Regions from separate parts of the Komagataeibacter europaeus genome, predicted to be linked through region 2. Evidence: predicted binding sites of a transcription regulator. Region 2 holds the regulator's gene; the other holds the start of a gene.
The links. Region 2 encodes HrcA, which represses chaperone genes, less so after heat shock. Its sites were predicted from a motif close to GTTNGCACTCNCNNNNNGNGAGTGCNAAC; they were not measured.
Positions count from the first base shown of each region.

Region 1: the regulator HrcA is predicted to act here: its motif matches at 6,349-6,377, upstream of groES (co-chaperone GroES).

Region 1 covers NZ_CP021467.1:3,216,610-3,227,933, forward strand. The annotation lists gene S101446_RS14785 (cytochrome-c peroxidase) at 1-489, shown strand, start outside; gene S101446_RS14790 (Smr/MutS family protein) at 636-1,247, shown strand; gene S101446_RS14795 (hypothetical protein) at 1,274-2,365, opposite strand; gene hemF (oxygen-dependent coproporphyrinogen oxidase) at 2,465-3,373, opposite strand; gene S101446_RS14805 (cytochrome c1) at 3,549-4,370, shown strand; gene S101446_RS14810 (S-methyl-5'-thioadenosine phosphorylase) at 4,360-5,265, shown strand; gene S101446_RS14815 (dienelactone hydrolase family protein) at 5,318-5,980, opposite strand; gene groES (co-chaperone GroES) at 6,459-6,749, shown strand; gene groL (chaperonin GroEL) at 6,812-8,461, shown strand; gene S101446_RS14830 (cold-shock protein) at 8,755-8,958, shown strand; gene S101446_RS14835 (ATP-dependent DNA helicase) at 9,000-11,324, opposite strand, start outside.
Region 2 covers NZ_CP021467.1:2,606,438-2,617,761, reverse strand. The annotation lists gene S101446_RS12100 (response regulator transcription factor) at 1-440, opposite strand, end outside; gene S101446_RS12095 (tetratricopeptide repeat protein) at 634-2,031, opposite strand; gene S101446_RS12090 (MotA/TolQ/ExbB proton channel family protein) at 2,065-2,835, opposite strand; gene S101446_RS12085 (hypothetical protein) at 2,923-3,378, opposite strand; one part of gene prfB (peptide chain release factor 2) at 3,494-4,555, opposite strand; one part of gene prfB (peptide chain release factor 2) at 4,557-4,625, opposite strand; gene S101446_RS12075 (penicillin-binding protein 1A) at 4,691-7,255, opposite strand; gene S101446_RS12070 (aldo/keto reductase) at 7,366-8,253, opposite strand; gene hrcA (heat-inducible transcriptional repressor HrcA) at 8,374-9,453, opposite strand; gene rph (ribonuclease PH) at 9,601-10,329, shown strand; gene rdgB (RdgB/HAM1 family non-canonical purine NTP pyrophosphatase) at 10,326-10,943, shown strand; gene S101446_RS12050 (NAD(P)H-dependent flavin oxidoreductase) at 11,100-11,324, opposite strand, start outside.

The sequences.
Region 1 (11,324 bases), 610 kb from region 2:
ATTGGGGAATATGAAAAGACGCTGGTGACGCCCGACAGCCGCTTTGACCAGTATCTCAAGGGGGATGACGCGGCGCTGAACACACAGGAAAAGCACGGTTATGCGCTGTTCAAGCAGGTTGGCTGTTCAGGCTGCCATACCGGCCCGTCCATGGGTGGGCAGGCGTTCGAGCCGCTGGGGCTGGAAGGCAATTATTTCTCGGCCCGTGGCGGCAAGCTGACGGATGCGGACAAGGGACGCTTTGAAGTGACCCACGATCCCGCCGACATGGAACGTTTTAAGGTGCCCAACCTGCGCAATATCGCGCTGACCGGTCCCTATTTCCATGACGGCAGCATCAAGACGCTGGACGGCGCGGTGCGTGACATGGCGCGTTACCAGACGCCCGACCATGACATTTCCAATCAGGACGTGGCGGATATCGTGGCGTTCCTCAATACGCTGACCGGGCGTTATCAGGGCGAGACCCTGCGGAATACAACGCCGTAACACGGTTCCTGTCCGTGCGGGAACGCAGGCCCTGCCGCCCATGCGGCAGGGTTTTTGCGCATGGGGCGATGCCTGAAAACATGGACCTGTCGGGCGGGGTATGATTCTATGGCCACGGACAGCGGCCCGGAGAAAGGAATCATACCGTGAGGCAGCGCAGACTGAACGAGGAGGAACAGGCCCTGTGGGCGGCCTTCGCGCATGGGATCGCGCCATTGCGGACCGCCCGGCAGGCAAAACCCGTCGCCCTGCCGCCGGAACCGCCCGCCATTCCTCCCACCATCCCGGCAAAACCCGGCATGAGCCGCGCCGCCATCATGCAACGGCTGACAGCGGGTGGCGTGCATGCGGTGCATGGTACCGCCAGCCACAGCCTGACCGTGCAGAAAGGCAGGGGCGGGGCGTTTGAAATCGGCGTGCGCAGGCCGGGACTGGATGACACAAGCTGGCGCGGGCTGGTCAGTGGAAAGCTGCGCCCGGCCCGCAGGCTGGACCTGCACGGGCAGGTGGCGCAGACGGCGTTTCACCGCCTGCATGGCTTCCTGATCCAGGCGCATGCGGACAATGTGCGCTGTGTCGAGATCATAACCGGGCTGGGCAGCGGCCATAATGGCGGCATCCTGCGCCGTGAACTGCCGTTCTGGCTGGGGCGTGGCGATCTGGGGCGACTGATCCTTGCGGTCGTGCACCCGCATGCCGCCAATCAGGGCGCGGTGCGTGTGCTGTTGCGCCGGTCGGTGCGTGGCAACGGTTTGTGAAAGACTGTCTGAAACGGCTGGTGGCGTCAGCCCAGGCGCCATGTCGGCAGGTTCGCGGCCAGCCAGCGGCGTAGCGTCATGATGGTGGACGTATCCCCTGCCGCCAGCCGCAATGCCTCGGTCGCATCGGTGCCGGTCAGCAGGATACGGCCGGTATCCTGCGCCATGGTATGCACGGCGCTGTCGCGTATGGCCTGTGTCGTTGCCGCGCGCCACCGGGCCAGTGTCGCGGGTTGGGTCAGCATGGGCAGCACAAGGGCCAGATCCACGCCTGCCGCCGCCGCCAGCGGCTTCCATGCGGCGTAAAGCAGGCCATGCAGGGCGGAATGCGCGTCCTGCTGCAGGCGGCTTTGCATGCTCATGACCTGCTGGTCGGACAGGGTAAGTGGGTTCGCCTGCGTGCCGAGGGTGAACAGGGCAGGAAAACCGGCCTGCGCCAGGCTGCTGATCAGTGCGGAGGTCTCGGGCGTGCCCAGCGGGTCGGTGATCTGTATGGTATCGACCTGGTTGTCACGCAGGGCGGCTGCCGCGGCCTGTGGCGTGGCAAGTCCGGTGACGGGAATGGGACGCAGGCCGAACAGGCTCATGGCCAGTACGGTCGGCAGTTCAATGCCCGTCAGGGTCGATACGGCAATGCGTACGGGCCGGTCACGTATGAAGCTGCCCAGGCCGCGGTGCAGTTGCGCGCGCCCGATCACCACCGGCATCGTCGTGCTGAGCAGCAGGGGCACCCAGCGGCTGTAGTCGAAATGCGCGCGCGGGTCGCCACACAGGGAGGCGACAAGCGCCGAACCGGGTGCTGCCAGCGCCATCATGCCATCGGACGCGAACTGGGAATCGAACAGGTTGGCCCCGGTCACGCCGTCCTGTCCCACCGTATCACGCACCGGCAGGGGGGCGGGCAGGCCCAGCCCCTGCGCCAGCGCGCCGGGCAGGACCGGTTTCCACCGGTCGGCCATGGCGCTCTGGTTTCCCGCCATCAGCAACCCGGGCCCGCCCGCCGTGCCCGCGGGCATGGGCAGGCGCTCACGCGGGAGTTCGGACGCGGCCCCCCGCCGCATGGGCGCTGCTATCGCCCCACCAGCCAGCAGGGTCAGAAGGGCCCGTCGGCCGATCATGACCGTGCCCGCGCAGGCGCGGCCCCGTCCATCCGCATGGCGCGGCAGGGGATCGGGACAGGTCGGGACGGGAGGCGTGAGGCAGGCATGGGCCTATTCTTATGGCCAGTGGACTTCCGGGGGAAGACTCATGAGGATGGCTTCGGTATTTCCGCCGGTTTTCAGGCCAAAAATGGTGCCGCGGTCATGCAGCAGGTTGAACTCCACATACCGCCCGCGGCGGACAAGCTGCGCCTTGCGCTGTTCGGCGGTCCACGGTTCCATCATGCGGCTTCGCACGATGTCGGGATAGGTTTCCAGGAAACCCAGCCCCACATCGCGCGTGAAGGCGAAGTCGGCGTCAATGTCGCCGGTATTGAGGCGGTCATAGAAAATGCCGCCCAGGCCGCGCGCTTCATCACGGTGGGGCAGGTAGAAATACCGGTCGCACCATTCCTTGAAGCGCGGGTAATATTCCGGATCATGCTTTTCGCATGCCAGCCGGAAACCGTCATGGAAACGGGCGGCGTCGCTGATGGCCTCGGCGCTTTCGGGGAACATGGGCGTAATGTCGCCGCCGCCGCCAAACCATCCCTGCGTCGTGACGATCATGCGGGTGTTGAAATGGGCGGCGGGTACCAGCGGGCTGCACATATGGGCGACAAGGCTTATGCCCGTGGCGAAGAAACGCGGATCTTCCGACGCGCCGGGAATCGAGTCGCGAAAGCCGGGACTGAATTCCCCGCTGACGGTGGAAACGTTGACCCCCACCTTTTCAAACACGCGTCCGCGCATGAGGCTGATCACCCCGCCGCCGCCGGGCGTGCCGTCATCATTCGTGCGGTTCCATGGCGTGCGTTCGAAACGGCCGGGCGCATCCTTGCCCGGCAGGGTCGGGCTGCCCTGTGCCACGGCGTCGTCCTCGATCTTTTCGAAGGCGTCACATATCCGGTCGCGCAGGTTTTCAAACCAGGCCCGGGCCGTGTCCTTCAGTCCATCGTGGGCAACTGGGGTGCGGGATGTTGTCATGGTTGTATCGTTCTGCCCGTTCTGGTCATTCGCAATGGGTATTACGGGTGCCCGTTTGTTCCGCTTATTGCAAGACGGGCGATTGCAAGACCCGTTACGCAACCGCTAGGAAGGGGGCACGCTTTTGGCGGGAACGCGAAAAGGAACACGTAATTGCGGCGGGAACGTAGCGGACATGCATGAACGGGGTCATCAGCAGGGCAATGCGCCATCTGCGCGTAATTTGTTGCGACGTGGCATGCTGCTGGCCTGTCTTGTCATCCCGACATCCATGGTCGGTGGCGGGGCAATGGCGCAGGCGCATGACTATCGTGAACCGCCCCGGCAGGACTGGAGCTTCACCGGGCCGCTGGGCCATTTCGACATGGCGTCGGTCCAGCGCGGCTATACCGTTTACGCACAGGTCTGTTCCGCCTGTCATGGCATGAAATCGGTTACCTATGGCGACCTTGCGGGACTGGGCCTGAAGGAGGCGGACATCAACGCCATAGCCGGCGCGCACCGCGTCCCGGCGGGGGTGGACGCCAGTGGCCATCCGGCCACGCGCCCGGCCAACATGGATGACCACCTGCTGTCGCCCTATCCCGACACGCACACGGCCGCCGCCGCCAACCATGGCGTGGTCCCCCCGGACCAGTCGCGGCTGGCGGTGGTGCATCCCGGCGGCGTGGACCGGATCTATGCCTTCCTGACCGGGTACGGACAGACACCGCCACCGGGCACGGTCGTGCCGCCGGGACTGTTCTACAACCCCTATGCCGCGAACGGGCAGATCGCCATGCCGCCGCCGCTGTATGATGGCGCGATCACCTATCCCGACGGGACGCCCGCAACCGTGGCGCAGCAGGCGCGCGACGTCACCACCTTCCTGGCATGGGCCGCCAGCCCGCATCTGGTGGAACGCCACCGTGCGGGTGTCGGGGCGGCCGTGTTCCTGCTGATCCTGCTTATTCTTTCCATCTGCCTGAAACGGAGAACGTGGTCCAATGTCCACTAAGCCTGCCACCGAAGAACAGATCGAGCCGGTCATCGGCCTGATTGGCGGTTCCGGCCTGTATGATATCGAAGGCCTTGAAGACAAGGAATGGCGCACGGTCGAAACCCCGTGGGGCAAGCCGTCCGACCAGCTTCTGTTCGGCAGGCTTGATGGCGTGCGCTGCGTGTTCCTGCCGCGTCATGGTCGGGGCCATCCGCTGCCGCCCTCGCGCCTGAACTACCGCGCCAATATCGACGCGCTGAAACGTTCGGGCGTGACCGATATCGTGTCGCTTTCGGCTGTCGGTTCGCTGAAGGAAGAACTGCCGCCGGGCCACTTCGTGGTGATCGACCAGTTCATCGACCGCTCGTTCGCGCGTGAAAAGAGCTTTTTCGACACGGGCTGCGTGGCCCATGTCGGCATGGCCGACCCGCTGTGCCCGCGTATTGGCGACGTGCTGGAAGGCCAGTGCCGGGAACTGGGGCTGGATGTGACCCGTGGTGGCACATATCTGGTCATGGAAGGCCCGCAGTTTTCCACCCGCGCCGAAAGCAACCTGTACCGTTCATGGGACTGTTCCGTGGTGGGCATGACCAACATGCCCGAAGCCAAGCTCGCCCGTGAAGCCGAGATCTGTTACGCCACCGTCGCCATGGTCACGGATTACGACTGCTGGCATGACGATCATGACAGCGTGACGGTAGATGCCGTGGTCAAGGTCATGCAGGAAAACGCCAGCCGTGCCCGCGCCCTTGTCCGTTCGGTCATCCCGAAGCTGGGTGCGAAGCGTGGCCCCTGTTACGCCGGTTGTGACCGCGCGCTGGAACACGCCATCATCACCGCACCGGACAAGCGCGACCCGGCCCTGCTGAAAAAGCTGGAAGCCATTGCGGGCCGCGTGCTGAACCGGGTTTGACCTGAAAAAGCGCCCATGCCGGAAGGCACGGGCGTTTTTTTATGCGGGCATATTACAGCCAGTGTTCAAAAAAGCTTAGCGTGCGCTGCATCGCCAGGGTTGCGGCGGCCTCGTTATAGGAAGGGCGGTCGGTGCAGCCAAAGCCGTGATCGGCGCCTTCATACGTGAAAATCTCGATATCCTCATGCGCGGCACGGATCGCGTCCACCTCATCGGCGGGGATATGCGCGTCTTCGGCGCCAAAATGCAGTTGCACGGGGCAGTTGGGCACCTGGTTACGGGTCTGGGCGATGCCGCCGCCGTACCATGCCACCGCCGCCGCGAACGCTTTGGTATGGCACGCCGCTTCCCACGCCAGCTTGCCGCCCCAGCAGAACCCGACAATCCCCTTCTTTTCCGTCGGAAGCATCTCCGCCGCGGCGACAAGGTCCTTCAGCGTGTCGGCCTGTGCAATCTCGCTGCGCAGTTTCAGGCCTTCGTGCATGCCGGCGTTGTCATAGGGCAGGATGGCGTCGCGCTTCACGCGGTCAAACAGGGCGGGGGCGATCGCCTGATACCCCTGTGCCGCAAAGGAATCGCATACGGCGCGGATATAGGGCGTGACCCCGAATATTTCCTGCACCACCACAACACAGCGCGCGGCATCCGGCCGACCAGCCCGGTAGGCGGAAAACGTATGTCCGTCCGCCGCTGTAACGGTGATGACTGCGCCCATGGCCTTTACTCCATTCGTTCCTTCGTTGCCCGCCACACAATGATGCCGTGTCCTGCCGCGTCAATATGAAACCCGCGTGATGAGACGGTTTATAAGAATTTTTTCCCTGTCGCGCCGGTCTGTAACGGGGCGGCAGCCAGCGTTCCGGCAGTCTCCTGACCGACGGTCGGGAATCGGTACGCGCATTCATCATGCGCTGGGGTGACGGCTGGGCTTCCGCTTTTGACTGGGCTGCACTTCTTCATGCAAAACATTGATATTAAACAATAAAGTTTCGATATCCCGCTTTCTTGTCTGCGGGGTGCGAATTATGCGCGCCCAGCCCCGTTCCGCTTCTTGACACCTGTCGGGGGGCTTCCTATCTGGTTCTTAGCACTCTCATGAGGGGAGTGCTAACGCGATGCGGCCTGGCGCGCGCGCCAACCGGTGGCGTTGCTTGATTCAAGGGCGTTACCTTTTAAGAGATTTGGAGCGATCCATGACGAAATTTCGTCCCCTGCATGACCGTGTGGTCGTCCGTCGCCTCAAGAGCGAGGAAAAAACAGCAGGTGGTATCATCATCCCTGAGACCGCCAAGGAAAAGCCGATGGAAGGCGAGGTGATCTCGGTGGGCGCAGGTGCCCGTAACGAGCAGGGGCAGATCGTCCCCCTCGACGTGAAGGCGGGTGACCGCGTCCTGTTCGGCAAGTGGTCGGGCACGGAAGTGACGATCGACGGTGAAGAACTGCTGATCATGAAGGAAAGCGACATCATGGGCGTGGTCGCCTGACCCACCCGGTGCTTTCCTGACCGAGTAACCTTTTAGAACTTTCCATATCGGAGAAGAAGAAAATGGCAGCCAAGGACGTAAAGTTCGGCGGTGAAGCCCGCCAGCGCATGCTGCGTGGCGTGGACATTCTTGCAGACGCGGTAAAGGTGACGCTGGGCCCGAAGGGTCGCAACGTTGTCCTGGACAAGAGCTTCGGCGCACCGCGCATCACGAAGGACGGTGTCTCCGTCGCCAAGGAAATCGAACTGGCCGACAAGTTCGAGAACATGGGCGCGCAGATGGTCCGTGAGGTCGCATCCAAGACCAACGACATCGCAGGCGACGGCACCACCACGGCGACCGTGCTGGCGCAGGCCATCGTGCGTGAAGGTGCCAAGGCTGTTGCCGCCGGCATGAACCCGATGGACCTCAAGCGCGGCATCGACAAGGCGGTTGGCGTTGTCGTTGAAGAGCTGAAGAAGAACGCGAAGAAGATCACGACCCCGGCCGAGACGGCGCAGGTCGGCACGATTTCCGCCAATGGCGAGCATGAAATCGGCGAGATGATCTCCAAGGCGATGCAGAAGGTCGGCTCCGAGGGCGTCATCACGGTGGAAGAGGCCAAGGGCCTGCACACCGAGCTGGACGTGGTCGAGGGCATGCAGTTCGATCGTGGCTACATCTCCCCGTATTTCGTGACGAATGCGGAAAAGATGACCGTCGATCTGGACAGCCCCTACATCCTGATCCACGAAAAGAAGCTGTCCTCGCTGCAGCCGATCCTGCCGCTGCTTGAAGCGGTCGTGCAGTCCGGCCGTCCGCTGCTGATCATCGCGGAAGACGTTGATGGCGAAGCGCTGGCGACCCTGGTGGTCAACAAGCTGCGTGGTGGCCTGAAGATCGCCGCCGTCAAGGCGCCGGGCTTCGGTGACCGTCGCAAGGCCATGCTGGAAGACATCGCGATCCTGACCGGTGGCCAGGTCATCAGCGAAGACCTCGGCATCAAGCTGGAAAGCGTGACGCTGGACATGCTGGGCACCGCGAAGAAGGTGCACATCGACAAGGAAAACACCACCATTGTCGAAGGCGCCGGCAACACGGACGGCATCAAGGGCCGCTGTGCGCAGATCCGCGCGCAGATCGAGGAAACGACCTCCGACTACGACCGTGAAAAGCTGCAGGAACGCCTGGCGAAGCTGGCAGGCGGCGTTGCCGTGATCCGCGTCGGTGGCTCCACCGAGATCGAGGTGAAGGAACGCAAGGACCGCGTTGACGACGCCCTGCACGCGACCCGTGCGGCGGTTGAGGAAGGCATCGTCCCCGGTGGCGGCACGGCACTGGCCCGCGCATCGACCAAGCTGGGTGGCCTGCACTTCCATAACGACGACCAGCGCGTCGGTGCGGACATCATCCGCAAGGCCCTGCAGGCTCCGCTGCGCCAGATCGCCCACAACGCGGGTGAAGATGGTGCGGTCATCGCTGGCAAGGTTCTGGAAAACGACACCTACACCTTTGGTTTCGATGCCCAGATCGGCGACTACAAGGACCTGGTGGAAGCCGGCATCATCGATCCGATGAAGGTTGTCCGCACGGCGCTGCAGGATGCGGCATCGGTTGCCGGCCTGCTGATCACCACCGAAGCGATGGTGGCCGAGCGTCCGGAAAAGAAGGCCCCCGCAATGCCGGAAGGTGGCATGGGTGGTATGGGCGGCATGGGCGGCATGGATTTCTGATCCGGCCGGGCATGTCACGGTCCCCGCGCAGGTGGGGACCGGCGCCACGAAAAAAGGGGGAAGGGCCGGTGGCCTTTCCCCCTTTTTTTGTACACATGGCTGGGATGTGCGCGGCGGGCATGTCAGGATGATTTGACACGGGCGGTCATTTCATGCTGCCCCTAGGGAGCACGAACGACGTGAAAGTGGCAGGGTGTTTTCCGGATGCCCCGTTTTTTTCATGGCCGTAAAGGCACGCGCCCGGATTGCCGGTATTAGGACCGGCAAGGATGGCGCTGGAGAAGAGACTGGCTATGGCTACCGGAAAAGTAAAATGGTTCAACGCAACCAAGGGTTTTGGCTTCATCATGCCTGATGATGGCGGCAAGGACGTGTTTGTGCACATCACCGCGGTGCAGGCCGCCGGCCTGCGTGGCCTGAACGAGGATCAGGCGGTCAGCTACGACATCGCCATGGAACGTGGCAAGGCCGCCGCGACCAACCTCAAGGCGCTCTGACGTCCTGCCCCGTAGCGGGGCGGCCCATGGGGGAGCGGTGATCAGGAAAGCTGGTCCACGGATGTATCCTGCGCCTGCAGGAAGGCCGTGATCTCCCGCGCTGCGGCGCTCAGGCCAAGGCGGCGGACCGCCACCCCTTCGGGGAAGGCGGACAGAAGGCGTGACGGGGTGCGCCTGTCCAGCAGGACAAATACACCCCTGTCCTGTCGGCTGCGGATCAGGCGCCCGAACGCCTGGCGCAGGCGCAGGCGGGCGATCCTGTCGTCATAGCGCCCCGGCGCGCCACCAGACAGGTGAATGCGCCGTTCACGGTGCAGGATATCGGGACGCGGCCATGGCACGCGCTCGAACGCCACCAGGCGCAGGGCATTGCCCGGCACGTCCACCCCATCACGCATCGCATCGGTTCCCAGCAGGCAGGCGTTGCGCTCACTGCGCAGGATGTCCACCAGCGTTGCATTGTCCATCGGGTCCACATGCTGGGCAAACAGCGGCAGGCCCGCGGCCTCCAGCGGGGTTACGATGCGGCGATAGACTTCGCGCAGGCGCGATATGGCGGTAAACAGCCCCAGCGCGCCGCCGTTCGATGCCATGAACAGCGTGCGGTAGGCCCCCGCCAGCGCTGCCGGGTCATCATGCGCCACGTCGGTGATGATGAAGGCGCGACTCTGTTTCGCGTAATCGAACGGGCTGGGAAATGACGACCGGATCGCGGGGGATGGCAGGTGGATTGCGCCCGACCGGGCTTCGGCTGCGTCCCATGCGCGCTCGGCGCTATCGTTTTCCGTGTCCTCCCCCGTTTCGTCACGCAATGTGGCCGATGTGACCAGCACGCCATGGGCCGGGGCCGCCAGCACGCTGGCAAACGGAATGGTCGGGTCCAGCCAGTGGCGGTACAGGCCCACATCCCGCTCGCCGGGGTTCTGGCCCTCGCGCCGGTCCATGCGGATATAGTCGATATATTGCGGGGTCTCGCCTTCTGGCGGCGGCGCGCCCGCCTGCATGGTGCCCAGCATGGCGCACCAGCCATCCACGCGTGACAGCGCCCGCCTGCGGATGGAGCGGATGGCGGCGGCAATCCGTTCGCGCATGGGGGTGTCCAGCCAGTCGGCTTCGGTTTCCAGCGCTTCATCCAGCCGCGCGATCAGGGTGCGCAGCGGTTCGGCCAGCCGCCGCAGCGCACGCTCCAGCCCCTGTGCCGCTGCATGCAGGGATTCGGGCATGGGGTGCAGGTCGCATTCGCTGTCGCTGCGGCGACCGCCCCCCTCGGGGCTGCCATGGGTGCGGGCCAGCACCTGCTGGCGCAATTCGTGCAACAGGACTTCGGACGGGTTGGACAGGACGGGCTCACCCGCTTCCACCGGGGTATCGGCAGGGGGCGCCGTCCTGTTGCCGGGGTCGAGCGCGGCAAGGCGGGCGGACCATCCCGGCGCGGGCAGGGCGCGGGCGGCCATCAGCGCCGTATCCAGCGGTGTCTCGATACGGGGAATATGCACCAGCAGGTCTTCCAGCCTGCGCCGCAGGCCGCGCGCGCGCGACCGTGCGCCCTCGGCCCCCAGCAGCCACCGCCGCAGTTCGGCCGCCTCCAGCCCCGACAGTTCCAGGGCGAAGGCGCTGTCGGCGGCATCGGCGATATGATGTCCCTCATCCATGATGTAGCGGGTGGGTGTGTTGTCCTCGTTATTGGTGTCCGCGCCATCCATGGCGTGCCATGCCGCCTGTGACATGACCAGCGCATGGTTGGCGATCACCAGGTCCGCCGTGCGGGCGCGACGGATGGAGTGTTCGACCATGCACTGCTGGTAATGCGGGCACGCGCCGTGAATGCATTCGCCGCGCCGGTCGGCGATGCTGGTCAGCAGGCCGCGCCCGAACAGGTCCGCAAACCACCCCGGCAGGTCACCGCCAAACAGGTCGCCATCACGCGTATGCGCCGCCCATAGCGCCACAAGCGCCAGCCCGATGAAGGACGCATTTCCCGCCTGCCCACGCGACAGCGCGATATTCACGCTTTCTTCCATGTTCAGCAGGCACAGGTAGTTCTCCCGTCCCTTGCGCACCACCACATGGCTGCGCCGGATGTCCGGGTCGGGATAGACGCGGGCCAGTTCCGATTCGATCTGGCGCTGCAGGTGGCGGGTATAGGTGCTGACCCATACGGCCCCGCCATTGCGCTGCGCCCAGATGCTGGCGGGGGCGACGTAGCCAAGGGTCTTGCCTGTTCCCGTTCCCGCTTCCGCCAGAACCATGTGCGGGTCGCCCTGCGTCGTGCGCGGGGCGAAGGCGCGTGCGGCAACGTGGCTGAAGGCTTCCTGTGCCGGGCGATGCTCCGCCCCTTCTCCAAGGATGGCGCGCAGGTTGGCGCG
Region 2 (11,324 bases):
GGGGTCGTGACCCCGCCCCCGCGACGGCGCAGCACCGCACGCACGCGGGCCAGCAGTTCCTTCTGGCCAAAGGGCTTGGGCACATAGTCATCCGCCCCCAGTTCCAGCCCCTGCACGCGGTCCAGTTCCTCGCCACGCGCGGACACGATGATGACCGGCACTTCCGTCAATGGCGCCTCCCCCGGCGCCACCGGGTCGGGCTGCGCCCGCAGGCCACGGCACAGATCCAGGCCACTGCTGCCCGGCAGCATGACATCAAGAATGATCAGGTCAGCCGCCTGCGCGCGCAGCGCGTCCCACATTTCAGGGCCGTCCTGCACGCCACGCACGCGATAACCATCGCCCTGCAGGGCACGGACGATCAGGGTGCGCATGCCAGGGTCATCTTCCACCACGAGGATACGGGCGGGCAGATCATCAGTGGCAGGTATCTGTGTCATTCTCTCGGCCATGTTTCGATTCAGGGACAGTCATGATGCCATTCATGCGACGGCCACCAGCATATCCAACGCACCGGGTCGGGATAAGACCATCGTTCATATCATAAAATGTCAGTCATGCCCGGTTTCGAAACGAAAACGGGGCGCCAGACGAATCCGGCACCCCGTATGACACCCTGACCTATGGATAAGGTCAGTGCGCGGCGACAGCAGCCGAATTCAGCTTCAGCACCCAGAACTGGGCAATATCACGCGCGCCATTGGTACCTTCCACGCTGTTGAAGGTGGCGATGGCGGCATCCTTCTGCCCCGCTGCGGCCTGCGCCAGGCCAAGGTGCAGGCGTGCGATGTTCACGTCCGACGGTCCCTTGGCAATACCCTGCTGCATCAGGGCAATGCCCTTGTCGCCCTGACCGAACAGCACGTAGTTGTAGCCCGCCGTCAGCATGGCGTTGCCGGTTGTGGCCTGTGCCGCCGCCGCGTCCAGCCCGGCCTTGCGGTCGGCAACACTCTGCGTCACCAGCGCCTTCAGCTTTTCCTCACGCGGGGCACTGGCGTCATGGCCCAGCACGCCGGTGCTGTAGCCCTGGTTGATGATATCCAGCGCAAGCTGCGGCAGCCCCGCCTGCATGGCCAGCTCGGTGATGTCCATATACTCGGCCGAGGTCTTGACCAGACCGGATTCAAGACGCACGCGGTCGATATCCAGACGCAGCCCCGGGGCCATGTTCGGGTTGCTCAGGACCGAATGCACCACCTGCGCCCAGTAATCAGGCTTGGGATAATAGGTGGCCAGCAGCACATAAGTTTTTGTCAGCGCCGCATTGTCCTTCAGCTGCGCCTGGCATGCGGCCAGAAGCTGAAGCTGGTTTTCCGTGGGCTTGCCACCCGCCTTGATGGTGGCGTCAATCTGCGCCTGCTGCACGCGCGCGGCGTTGGCGTAATCATGCTGCAGGTAATACGCCTGGATCAGGATCGTCAGCATCTGCGGGTTCTTGCCACCCGCCTTGATGTATTTTTCAGTGACCGTGATCGCCGTGGGGTAATCCTTGGCGGTGAAGGCCATGCTGCCTTCGGCCAGCGCCATCTGTTCCCTGGTCGCCGCCGGGGTGCGCGGTGATGCGATCAGCGTGTCATAGGCCGAAATCGCGGCGGGCACATTGCCGGACTGGGCGGCGACGGCGGCACGCATCTGCGCGATGGTATAGGATTCGTACTCGGACTTGCCGGTCACGGCATCCGCCGCGTCAACATCGGCCATGGCCTGCGGGTATTTCTTGGCGGCCAGTTCGGTCTGCGCCTTCTGCAGCGCCGCGCCAACCTTTTCCCCCAGCTGGTCCGCCGCATACGCACCGTGAACGGGCAGCACGCCCGCCAGCGGCAGCGCCATCATGACCCCGGCCAGCAGGCGCCCGCGCAGCTGGAACAGCGATTTGGATGTGATGTTTTTCAACTGGATGTCCTTCCATGAACGGGTCATGGCCCGATTGATCGGCCAGGGCATCACGATGGACCCGCGCGGCCCATCATTCAATCCGCCCCTGACCGATGGCGACACGGCAGGCCGCATGATATGCGCCTGCCGTGTCACGACGTGAAATCAGATCATGCGCGGGTGTCGGGCTTATTCAGCGGCGTCGTGCGTTTCATGGCGATAGCCGCCCATCAGGATCGACTGCACGTCGGCGGCGAAGTTGCGCACCTCATCCAGCGCGCCCTTGTTGCGGCGGACCAGCATGTTGTAGCCCAGCACCGCAGGCACGGCGGTACCCAGGCCGATGGCGGTCATGATCAGCGATTCACCAACCGGCCCCGCAACCTTGTCGATCGAGGCCTGCCCCGCGATGCCGATGGCCGTCAGCGCGTGATAGATACCCCAGACCGTGCCGAACAGACCCACGAACGGCGAGGTCGAACCCACGGTGCCAAGGAAGGCCAGGCCACCCTGCAGGCGGTTCTGGATGAAATCCACCGAACGCTGGATGGACATGGTGGTCCAGGAATGCAGGTCGATGGTTTCCTGCATCGTGCCTTCGTGGTGTTCGGCGGCCTTGATGCCGGTATCGGCGATGTAGCGGAAGGGCGATGCGGTATCGAGCAGCGCCGCACCTTCCTTGATGTCATGGGCAGGCCAGAATTTCGCCTTCACTTCCTTGGCATCCTTCAGGATACGCGCCTGCTCGAGGAACTTGGTGATCATGATGTACCATGTCCCGACAGACATCACGACCATGATGATCAGCACGGTACGCGCAATGAAGTCACCATTCGACCACAGCGCGCCCAGGCCATACGGGTTGGAATCGGCAGCCGCCGCGGGGGTGGCGTAGGCAAGGGCGGGCAATGCAGTCAGCAGCGCGGCCGCGATGACTTGATTACGATGCTGTCGGGTCATTTACCTGAAATCCTCTGACGAAAGGGCCATGGGTCTGGCCTGCAACACATTTCATGACTGTTATCTGACCAGTCCGGGAGATGAAAATCAATCCACCTGTATCGATTTCGGAACAATTTCCGGCATGTGGACCCGTCGGTCACGCCCGATTACGGGGGCGGGAATGACGGGAACCAGCGGCTGGACCATGACCGGGCGTACGGGCGGCGGCGCGGGCGGGACGGGCGGCATCGGTTCGGGAATGATCCGCAGCGTCACCGGTGGCAGGGGGCGATAGGGTTCAGGAAACATGGGCTTGGCCTTGGGCCGCAGCCCGTAGGCCAGCATCGACAGGACAACGACATGGACCGCAATGATCACGCCCACCACGCGCACGTACGGCGTGCGCCGTCGCTGCCTGGCCGCATAATCCAATCCCATGACTTCGTCAGACCACATGCCATTCCCGTCCAGACGCCACCAGCCAGCGCCCTTGGACCGGGGCTGCGCGCCATTAATTGCCAGACCCTGATTGGGCGTGGTCGGGGCGTATGTGTCAAGCACGATATGCAACAGGTACGGAACAAATTTCCTGTTGCGGAACAATGGTTCCCGCCCGGCCATGAAAAAACCCCACGACCGGAAGCCGTGGGGTACGCGGATGGGCGGACTGTCGCGGTTACTGCGCCTGCGCGCTGGCTTCCGACCGGGTCGCCCCCACGCGGGCGGCAAGGGCGGCCGCCATGAAGTCATCAATGTCACCATCCAGGATGGCGTCCGGATTGGTTTTTTCCACGTTGGTACGCAGGTCCTTCACCAGCTGGTACGGGGCCAGCACGTAGGAACGGATCTGGTGTCCCCAGCCGATATCGGTCTTGTTCGCCTCGGTCTGGGCGGCGGCGGCCTCGCGCTTCTGCAGTTCCTGCTCGTACATGCGCGCCTTCAGCATGGTCATGGCCGTGGCGCGGTTGCGGTGCTGGGACCGGTCGGTCTGGCATGCCACCACGATCCCGGTGGGGATGTGGGTGATGCGGATGGCCGATTCCGTCTTGTTGACGTGCTGGCCGCCCGCGCCCGATGCACGGAACGTATCCACACGCAGGTCGGCTTCGTTGATCTCGATCTCGATCGAATCATCGACCACCGGGTAGACCCACACGGATGCAAACGATGTCTGCCGCCGCGCCGCCGCATCAAATGGCGAGATCCGGACAAGGCGATGCACCCCCGCCTCGGTCTTGAGCCAGCCATAGGCATTGGGGCCGCTGACCTGGATGGTGGCGGACTTGATGCCGGCCTGCTCCCCTTCCGAACTTTCCATCATGGTCACCTTGTAACCATGCTGTTCGGCCCAGCGGGTGTACATGCGCAACAGCATTTCGGCCCAGTCCTGCGCCTCCGTCCCGCCCGCGCCGGCGTTGACTTCAAGGTAGCAGTCATTGCTGTCCGCCTCACCCGAAAGCAGGCTTTCGGTCTCACGCCGCTTGGCTTCTTCCGCAAGCGCGCGCAGGCTGGACAGCGCTTCGGCCACGACAGCCGAATCGCCTTCCATTTCCGCCAGTTCCACCAGTTCGATCGTATCGTTCACATCGGCTTCAAGCCGCTGCACGCCCTCGATCTGGTTGGCCAGCAGCGTGCGCTCGCGCATGAGCTTCTGGGCGGCTTCGGAATCATTCCACAACTCGGGGTCTTCGGCCCGGTTGTTCAGCTCCGCAAGGCGGTCGATTGCGACATCCCAGTCAAAGATGCCTCCTCAGCAGTGCCACCGACTGCTTGATCTGGTCGTTCAGGGCCTCTGTCTCGGCAGACATGGGCTTGCTCCTCGCTCAACGGTAAACAATGCGGGCATGCGCGCGGCCGCCCGGCATAACGGGCGTCAATACAGGCCACCCATGCCAATGTCACCCCCGGAAGGCTGGGATGCGGCGGGGCGGGACGGCGCACCGGGATGGCCCGCGGATGTGCTGCCATCACCCGCCGCAGCCGGGCTGCCGGGCATGGTGGCCATGTCGGTTTCGGAATCGGGCATGTTTTCAGCACCGGTATCCGCCGCCGTCAGCGCCATGCCCGACCCCGCGCCAAGGTCAACACTGACGCCCGGCACCTGCCCGGGCTTGAACGCATCGATCGCCATGCCCATCCCGGTATCGTAACGGGCCAGCTGTACCCCTTCGGGCACGCGGAAATCAAGGCGTGGGCGGCTGGCCAGCGCCGTCTTCATGACCTGGTTCCAGATCGGACCCGCGATCGCGCCGCCGGTTTCGTTCTTGCCCAGCGACTGCGGGGTATCGAACCCGATCCATACCACCGTCACCAGATCGGGGGAAAAGCCCGCGAACCATGCATCATTGAAATCCTGGCTGGTGCCGGTCTTTCCCGCGATGGGCCGGTCAATGCCAGCGCCCGCGCGCACGCCGGTACCCCGGCGCACCACGTCCTGCATCATCGCCACGATCTGGCTGGCGGACGTGGCCGATACCACCTGCGGGCGGGTATCTTCCATCTGCGGGCCATCGGCGGCCATGCTGCCGGCCTTCCACGTCACGCCATCGGGGCGCCAGACAATGTTGCCGTTGCGATCCTTGATATCATCAACCAGGGTGGGTGTGACCAGCCTGCCGCCATTGGCGATGGTGGCATAGGCGCCCGCCTCACGCATGACGGTGGTTTCCACCGCCCCCAGCGCCGCAGGCAGCACCAGCGGCATGGAATGGACCAGGCCAAGCTTCTGCGCCAGGTCGGCCACCGGCTTCATGCCGATCTGTGCCGCAAGGCGGATGGTGACGAGGTTGCGCGATTCCCGCAATGCGTCATGCAGCGTGGTCGGCCCCCAGAAATCCTTTTCATAATTGTTGGGATGCCATTCGCCGTAGCTGACGGGAGAGTCATCGAATTTCTGCGAAGGGGAAATCCCCTGCTCCATCGCCGCCAGGTAGACGAAGGGCTTGAACGAAGACCCCGGCTGACGCGCCGCCTGCGTCGCGCGGTTGAACTGCGATTCCTTGAACGACCAGCCCCCCACCATGGCCATGACGCGCCCGGTATGCACGTCCACCGTGGCCAGCGCGCCTTCCACACGCGGCACCTGCCGCACGGCAACGCCGCCGCCATCAGCCTGTGGTTCGATCAGGATCACGTCACCTTCCTGCAATCCCTTGCCGGTGCGCATCCATGCCCGGTCACGCGCCAGCAGGTCACCGGTATGGGGAATGACGGGATCGCGCCCTTCCAGCCAGCCCACGCGCCCGGTGGCGGGGGACAGCACGACCGCGACCCGCCACTGTTCCAGCATGGCGGCGGGTGCCGTGACACGGGCCAGCGCATTGGCCCAGTCCCCGCCTGCATCCGCTGCATCGATATGCGCAAAGGCGCCGCGCCAGCCACCATGCGCGCGGTCATAGCGCAGCAGCCCGTCACGCAGCGCGGTGGTGGCCACCTGCTGCAGGTGGGAATCGAGCGAGGTATGGACCGACAGCCCGCCTTCCATCGTGGTGCCGATGCCGTAGCGTTCGATCAGTTCACGCCGCACTTCCTCGGCAAACCATTCGGAACCGGGGACCGGACCGGGGCGGGTGAAGTTGGCGGGCACCAGCGGCTCCTGCTGGGCCGCGCGCGCTTCCTCGGGCGTGATGACCTTCAGGTCCGCCATGCGGTCCAGCACCCAGTTACGCCGGTTGGTCGCCGCCTGCACGAAGCGGTGGGGGTTGTAGTTGGTGGGCGACTTGGGCAACGCGCCAAGAAAGGCGGCCTCGGCATTGTCCAGCTGGTCCAGCGGCTTGTTGAAATAGGTCTGGGCCGCGGCCCCGATGCCGTAGGCCCCTTCGCCAAGATAGATTTCGTTCAGGTAGATCTCGAGGATCTGTTCCTTACTCAGCGTCTGCTCCAGCCGCATGGCCAGCAGCGCTTCCTTGATCTTGCGGTCAATGGAGACCGCATTCGACCCCAGCAGCATGATGCGCGCGACCTGCTGCGTGATGGTCGAGGCCCCGATGGGACGGTGCTTCGTCCCGTGCATCATCATGTCGGTCAGGCCCGCGCGCAGGATGGCCATGGGATCGACACCGCCATGGGTGAAGAATTTCTGGTCCTCCGCCGCAAGGAAGGCATCGCGCACGCGTTCGGGTATGGCGCTGTAGGGCACGAATATGCGCCGTTCCGCCGCCAGTTCCGCCATGACCTGATCATCGCCCGAATACAGGCGGCTCATGACCGGGGGCTGGTAGGTACGCAGGCCGTCAACCGTGGGCAGGCCCTCGCTCAGGCGTTCATATTCCCCCCATGCCAGAAGGGCCGCTCCACCGCCGCCCAGCAGCAGGACGGCAAGCGTGCTGCCCGCAAGCCAGCGCACCATGCGGTAACGTGGGCGGCGCGGGCCGCCAGCGCCGGGGCGTGAGGGTCCATCAATCCGGCCATCGCGGCCTGATCCGTCAGCAAGCGTCATCCGGTATCCAATAGGGAAAGAAAGGGGCGGTTCTGTGTCGAGGCCCCTGTCTAGCATTGTCCGCCGCCGCCGTCGCCCCCGATCCGCCGCACATGGGGCGTGCCGTCCCCTTACGCGCCGTTACGGCTGGCCCATTCCGCGCGCCCGTCGTTATCAAGCTGCTGGAATTCCTCATGGCTCAGTTCAATGGCGGCAGCGGCCGCATTATCGGCCAGATGGTCGGGGCTGCTGGTGCCGGGAATGGGCAGCATGACCGGCGCACGGCGCAGCAGCCACGCCAGCGCGATCTGTCCAGGCTGCACGCCCTTCTCGCTGGCCAGGCGGGTCAGCAGGGTATCGCCCTTCGTCAGGCTGCCCGCCGCCAGCGGCGCCCACGGGATGAAGCCGATATTTTCCTTCGTGCAGTAATCCAGCACGTCTTCGGAATAGCGGTTGACGAGGTTGAAGCGGTTCTGGACCGTAGCGACCGGGAAATACAGCCGCGCGCGCTCGATCATCTCCACCGTCACTTCGGACAGGCCGACATGGCGGATCAGCCCCTGCGCGCGCATGGCGGCAATGGCCTCGAACTGCCGTTCGGGCGTGCAGTCAGGCCCCACGCGGTGCAGTTGCCACAGGTCGATGCGTTCGACCCCCAGCCTGCGCATGCTCATCAGTACGCACTGCTGCAGGTAGTCGGGATTGCCCACCGGCTTCCAGATATCGGGGCCGTGGCGCGTATGGCCGCCCTTGGTGGCGATGATGGTATCCGTGTAGGGATGCAGCGCCTCGCGGATCAGGTCCTCGCTGACAAACGGACCGTACGCATCCGCCGTATCGACGAAGTTGATGCCCAGTTCCGGCAGGCGGCGCAGGGTGGCCAGTGCCGCGGCACGGTCGGCGGGTTCACCCCATATGCCCTTTCCCGTAATGCGCATGGCGCCAAAGCCAAGCCGCGTGACCTCCAGGTCACCACCAATCATGAACGATCCGGACTGCCTTGCATCGGGCGTGAACATGCCATTCTCCTTGCGCGTTGGGCGACCCTGCGCCTGGCGTGGGCGCGGGACGCGTGTGGCGGGTCTGTGCCACACATTAAGGACCGCGGGCGGCGTGGGTTGCATTGCAATCCCGTCGCCTCAGCCCAGCATCCGCCCGATCACCCGCGCCGTGTAATCCACCACGGGAATGATGCGGGCATAGTTGATGCGGGTGGGACCGATTACGCCAATCGCCCCCACGATGCGGTTGGAATCGGTGCGCGCGGGGGCGACCACCACCGACATCCCCGCCATGCCGAACAGCCCGCTTTCCGCACCGATGAAGATCCGCACCCCTTCGGATTCGCGCGCAAGGTCAAGCAGGCGCAGCATGGTTTCCTGTGTCTCCAGCCGTTCAAACAGCATCTGGATCGTGGTCAGGCGTTCGATTTCCGTCACATCGGCCAGCAGGCGGCCCTGCCCGCGTATGAACAGGGTGCCGCCGCGTTCATCGGCGTCGCTCCATGTCGCAAGGCCGCTTTCCACCACTTCCGCCGTCAGGTGGTCCAGTTCGTTGCGGTTGGCCGTCATGTCGGTGCTGACCGTCTCCCGCAGGCGGTCCAGCGTCTGGCCCGACAGGTGGGCGTTGAGGTAATTGCCCGCCTCCACCAGTGCGGAAGGCGGCAGGCCGGGCGGCGTCTCGATCACGCGGTTTTCCACCTGTCCGTCCGCACTGACCAGAATGACCAGCGCACGCCCCGGGCCAAGGGCCACGAATTCGATATGCTTGATGGTGGCGCCATCGCTCTTGGGGGCCATGACCAGTCCCGCAGCCGATGACAGGCCCGACAGCATGGACGATGCCTGCGCCAGCGTATCCTCCAGCGAACGACCCTTCACGTCCAGCATGCCCGCGATGCTTTCACGCTCCTCCTCGCTCAGGTTGCCGAACTGCAGCAGGCCATCGACAAACAGCCGTACGCCCTTTTCCGTGGGCAGCCGTCCTGCCGATGCATGCGGGGAAAACAGCAGCCCCGCATCGGTCAGGTCCGCCATCACATTGCGAATCGTGGCAGGGGAAAGCGACAGCGGCAGGCGCTGCGACAGGGTGCGCGAGCCCATCGGTTCGCCCGTTTCGACATACTGCTCCACGATCTCGCGCAGGATCGCGGCAGAACGCGCATCAAGCCCGGACAGCAGGGCTGGCTGCGATACCTGTGGTCGGTTTTCCATCGCCATGCCCCCCGTGTTGCACGTATCCATTCACCATGCGGACCATCCGCGTCCCCATCATAGCAGATCCTGTCCCGTCCTGCCCACGCGGGACTGGAAATCGGGACGGATTGCAGGCTATGCCGCCCCATCACCTTGCGGAGTTTTACGCCCATGCGCCCATCCGGCCGCGCCATTGACGCCCTGCGTCCCGTCTTCATCCAGCCCGGCTTCGCCCACCATGCCGAAGGGTCCGCCCTGATCCGCATGGGCGGGACCGAAGTCCTGTGCGCCGCCACGGTCGAAACCCGCGTGCCCTCCTTCCTGCGCGGCAAGGGACAGGGCTGGGTCACGGCGGAATACGGCATGCTGCCGCGCGCCACCCACAGCCGGGGCCAGCGCGAGGCCGCGCGTGGAAAGCAGACCGGCCGCACACAGGAAATCCAGCGCCTGATCGCCCGTGCCCTGCGCGCGGTGGTGGACCTGAAGGCGCTGGGCGAAATCTCGGTCACGGTGGATTGCGACGTGCTGAACGCCGATGGTGGCACGCGCTGCGCCGCGATTACCGGGGCATGGGTCGCACTGCGCCTGGCGCTGGAAAAACTGGTGCGCGACGGCACCCTGCCCGCCCTGCCGATCAAGGGACAGGTCGCCGCCATATCCTGCGGGCTTACGGATGACGGCCCGGTTCTGGACCTGGACTACAGGGAAGACAGCACGGCCAGCGCCGACGCCAATTTTGTCCTGACCGCCGATGGCGGCATTGTGGAAATTCAGGGCACGGCGGAAAAGGATCCTTTTACCGAAGCCCAGTTCAACACCCTCATGCGGCTTGCCCGCACCGGCACGGCTGAACTGTTCCGTATCCAGACCGCCATCGTGGAAGAGGCATTGAAGGCATGAACACACCCCCCACCCGCCTGAATCGTGGCGACACACTGGTTCTGGCCACCCATAACCGGGGCAAGATCGCGGAATTTGCCGCGCTGCTTGCGGGATACGGCATCCGTGTCGTCTCGGCTGGCGAACTGTCACTGCCCGAGCCGGAGGAAACCGCCGACAGCTTTACCGGCAATGCCGCCATCAAGGCCGTTGCGGCAGCCAAAGCCGCCAACCTGCCCGCGCTGGCGGATGATTCGGGTTTCTGTGTCGCGGCGCTGGATGGCGCACCGGGCATTTTTTCCGCCCGATGGGCTGGCCCGCAAAAGGATTATCCCGACGCCATGCGCCGCATCCATGACCGGATCGGCGATAACCCGGACCGCAGCGCGTGGTTCATTTCCGTCCTGTGCCTTGCATGGCCCGATGGGCGGACCGAAACCTTTGAGGGGCGGATTGACGGTCATGTCATCTGGCCACCGCATGGCGAAAACGGCCACGGCTATGACCCCATCTTCGCCCCCGGCAACGGCACCCGCAGCTTTGCCGACATGACCGATGTGGAAAAGAACACCATAAGCCACCGTGCGCTGGCCTTCGCGCTGTTCCGCGATACCTGCCTTCCCGCAACCGCATAAAATAGCATTTTTTGGTGAAGCTTTTTCCAACAAGCTTCAGGGAACGCCGCCTTTTTTTGAAAAAGGCGGCACCCGAGAACTTCCGTTATTTTCATAATGAAACAGGCCGGTCCCCGTAAGGAAACCGGCCTGTTTCATATGGTATGGACCACCAGCCTAACGCCCGGTCATGATCCGCTCCAGCAGTTGCGCCACGGTGGGCACAAAGCCGTTGGCATAGAATGGGTCGGTCGCGAAACGCCATGCATTCGTGCCGCCGAACATGAGGTTGTGGTCAATCACCTCCGCCTGGTCCGGCCCATGGGCATGGGCCGCCGCCTGCAGCGTTTTCTGGATGCAGTAGGAACGCGGGTCCGCCTTGTGCCCGTTGGAATAGGCAGG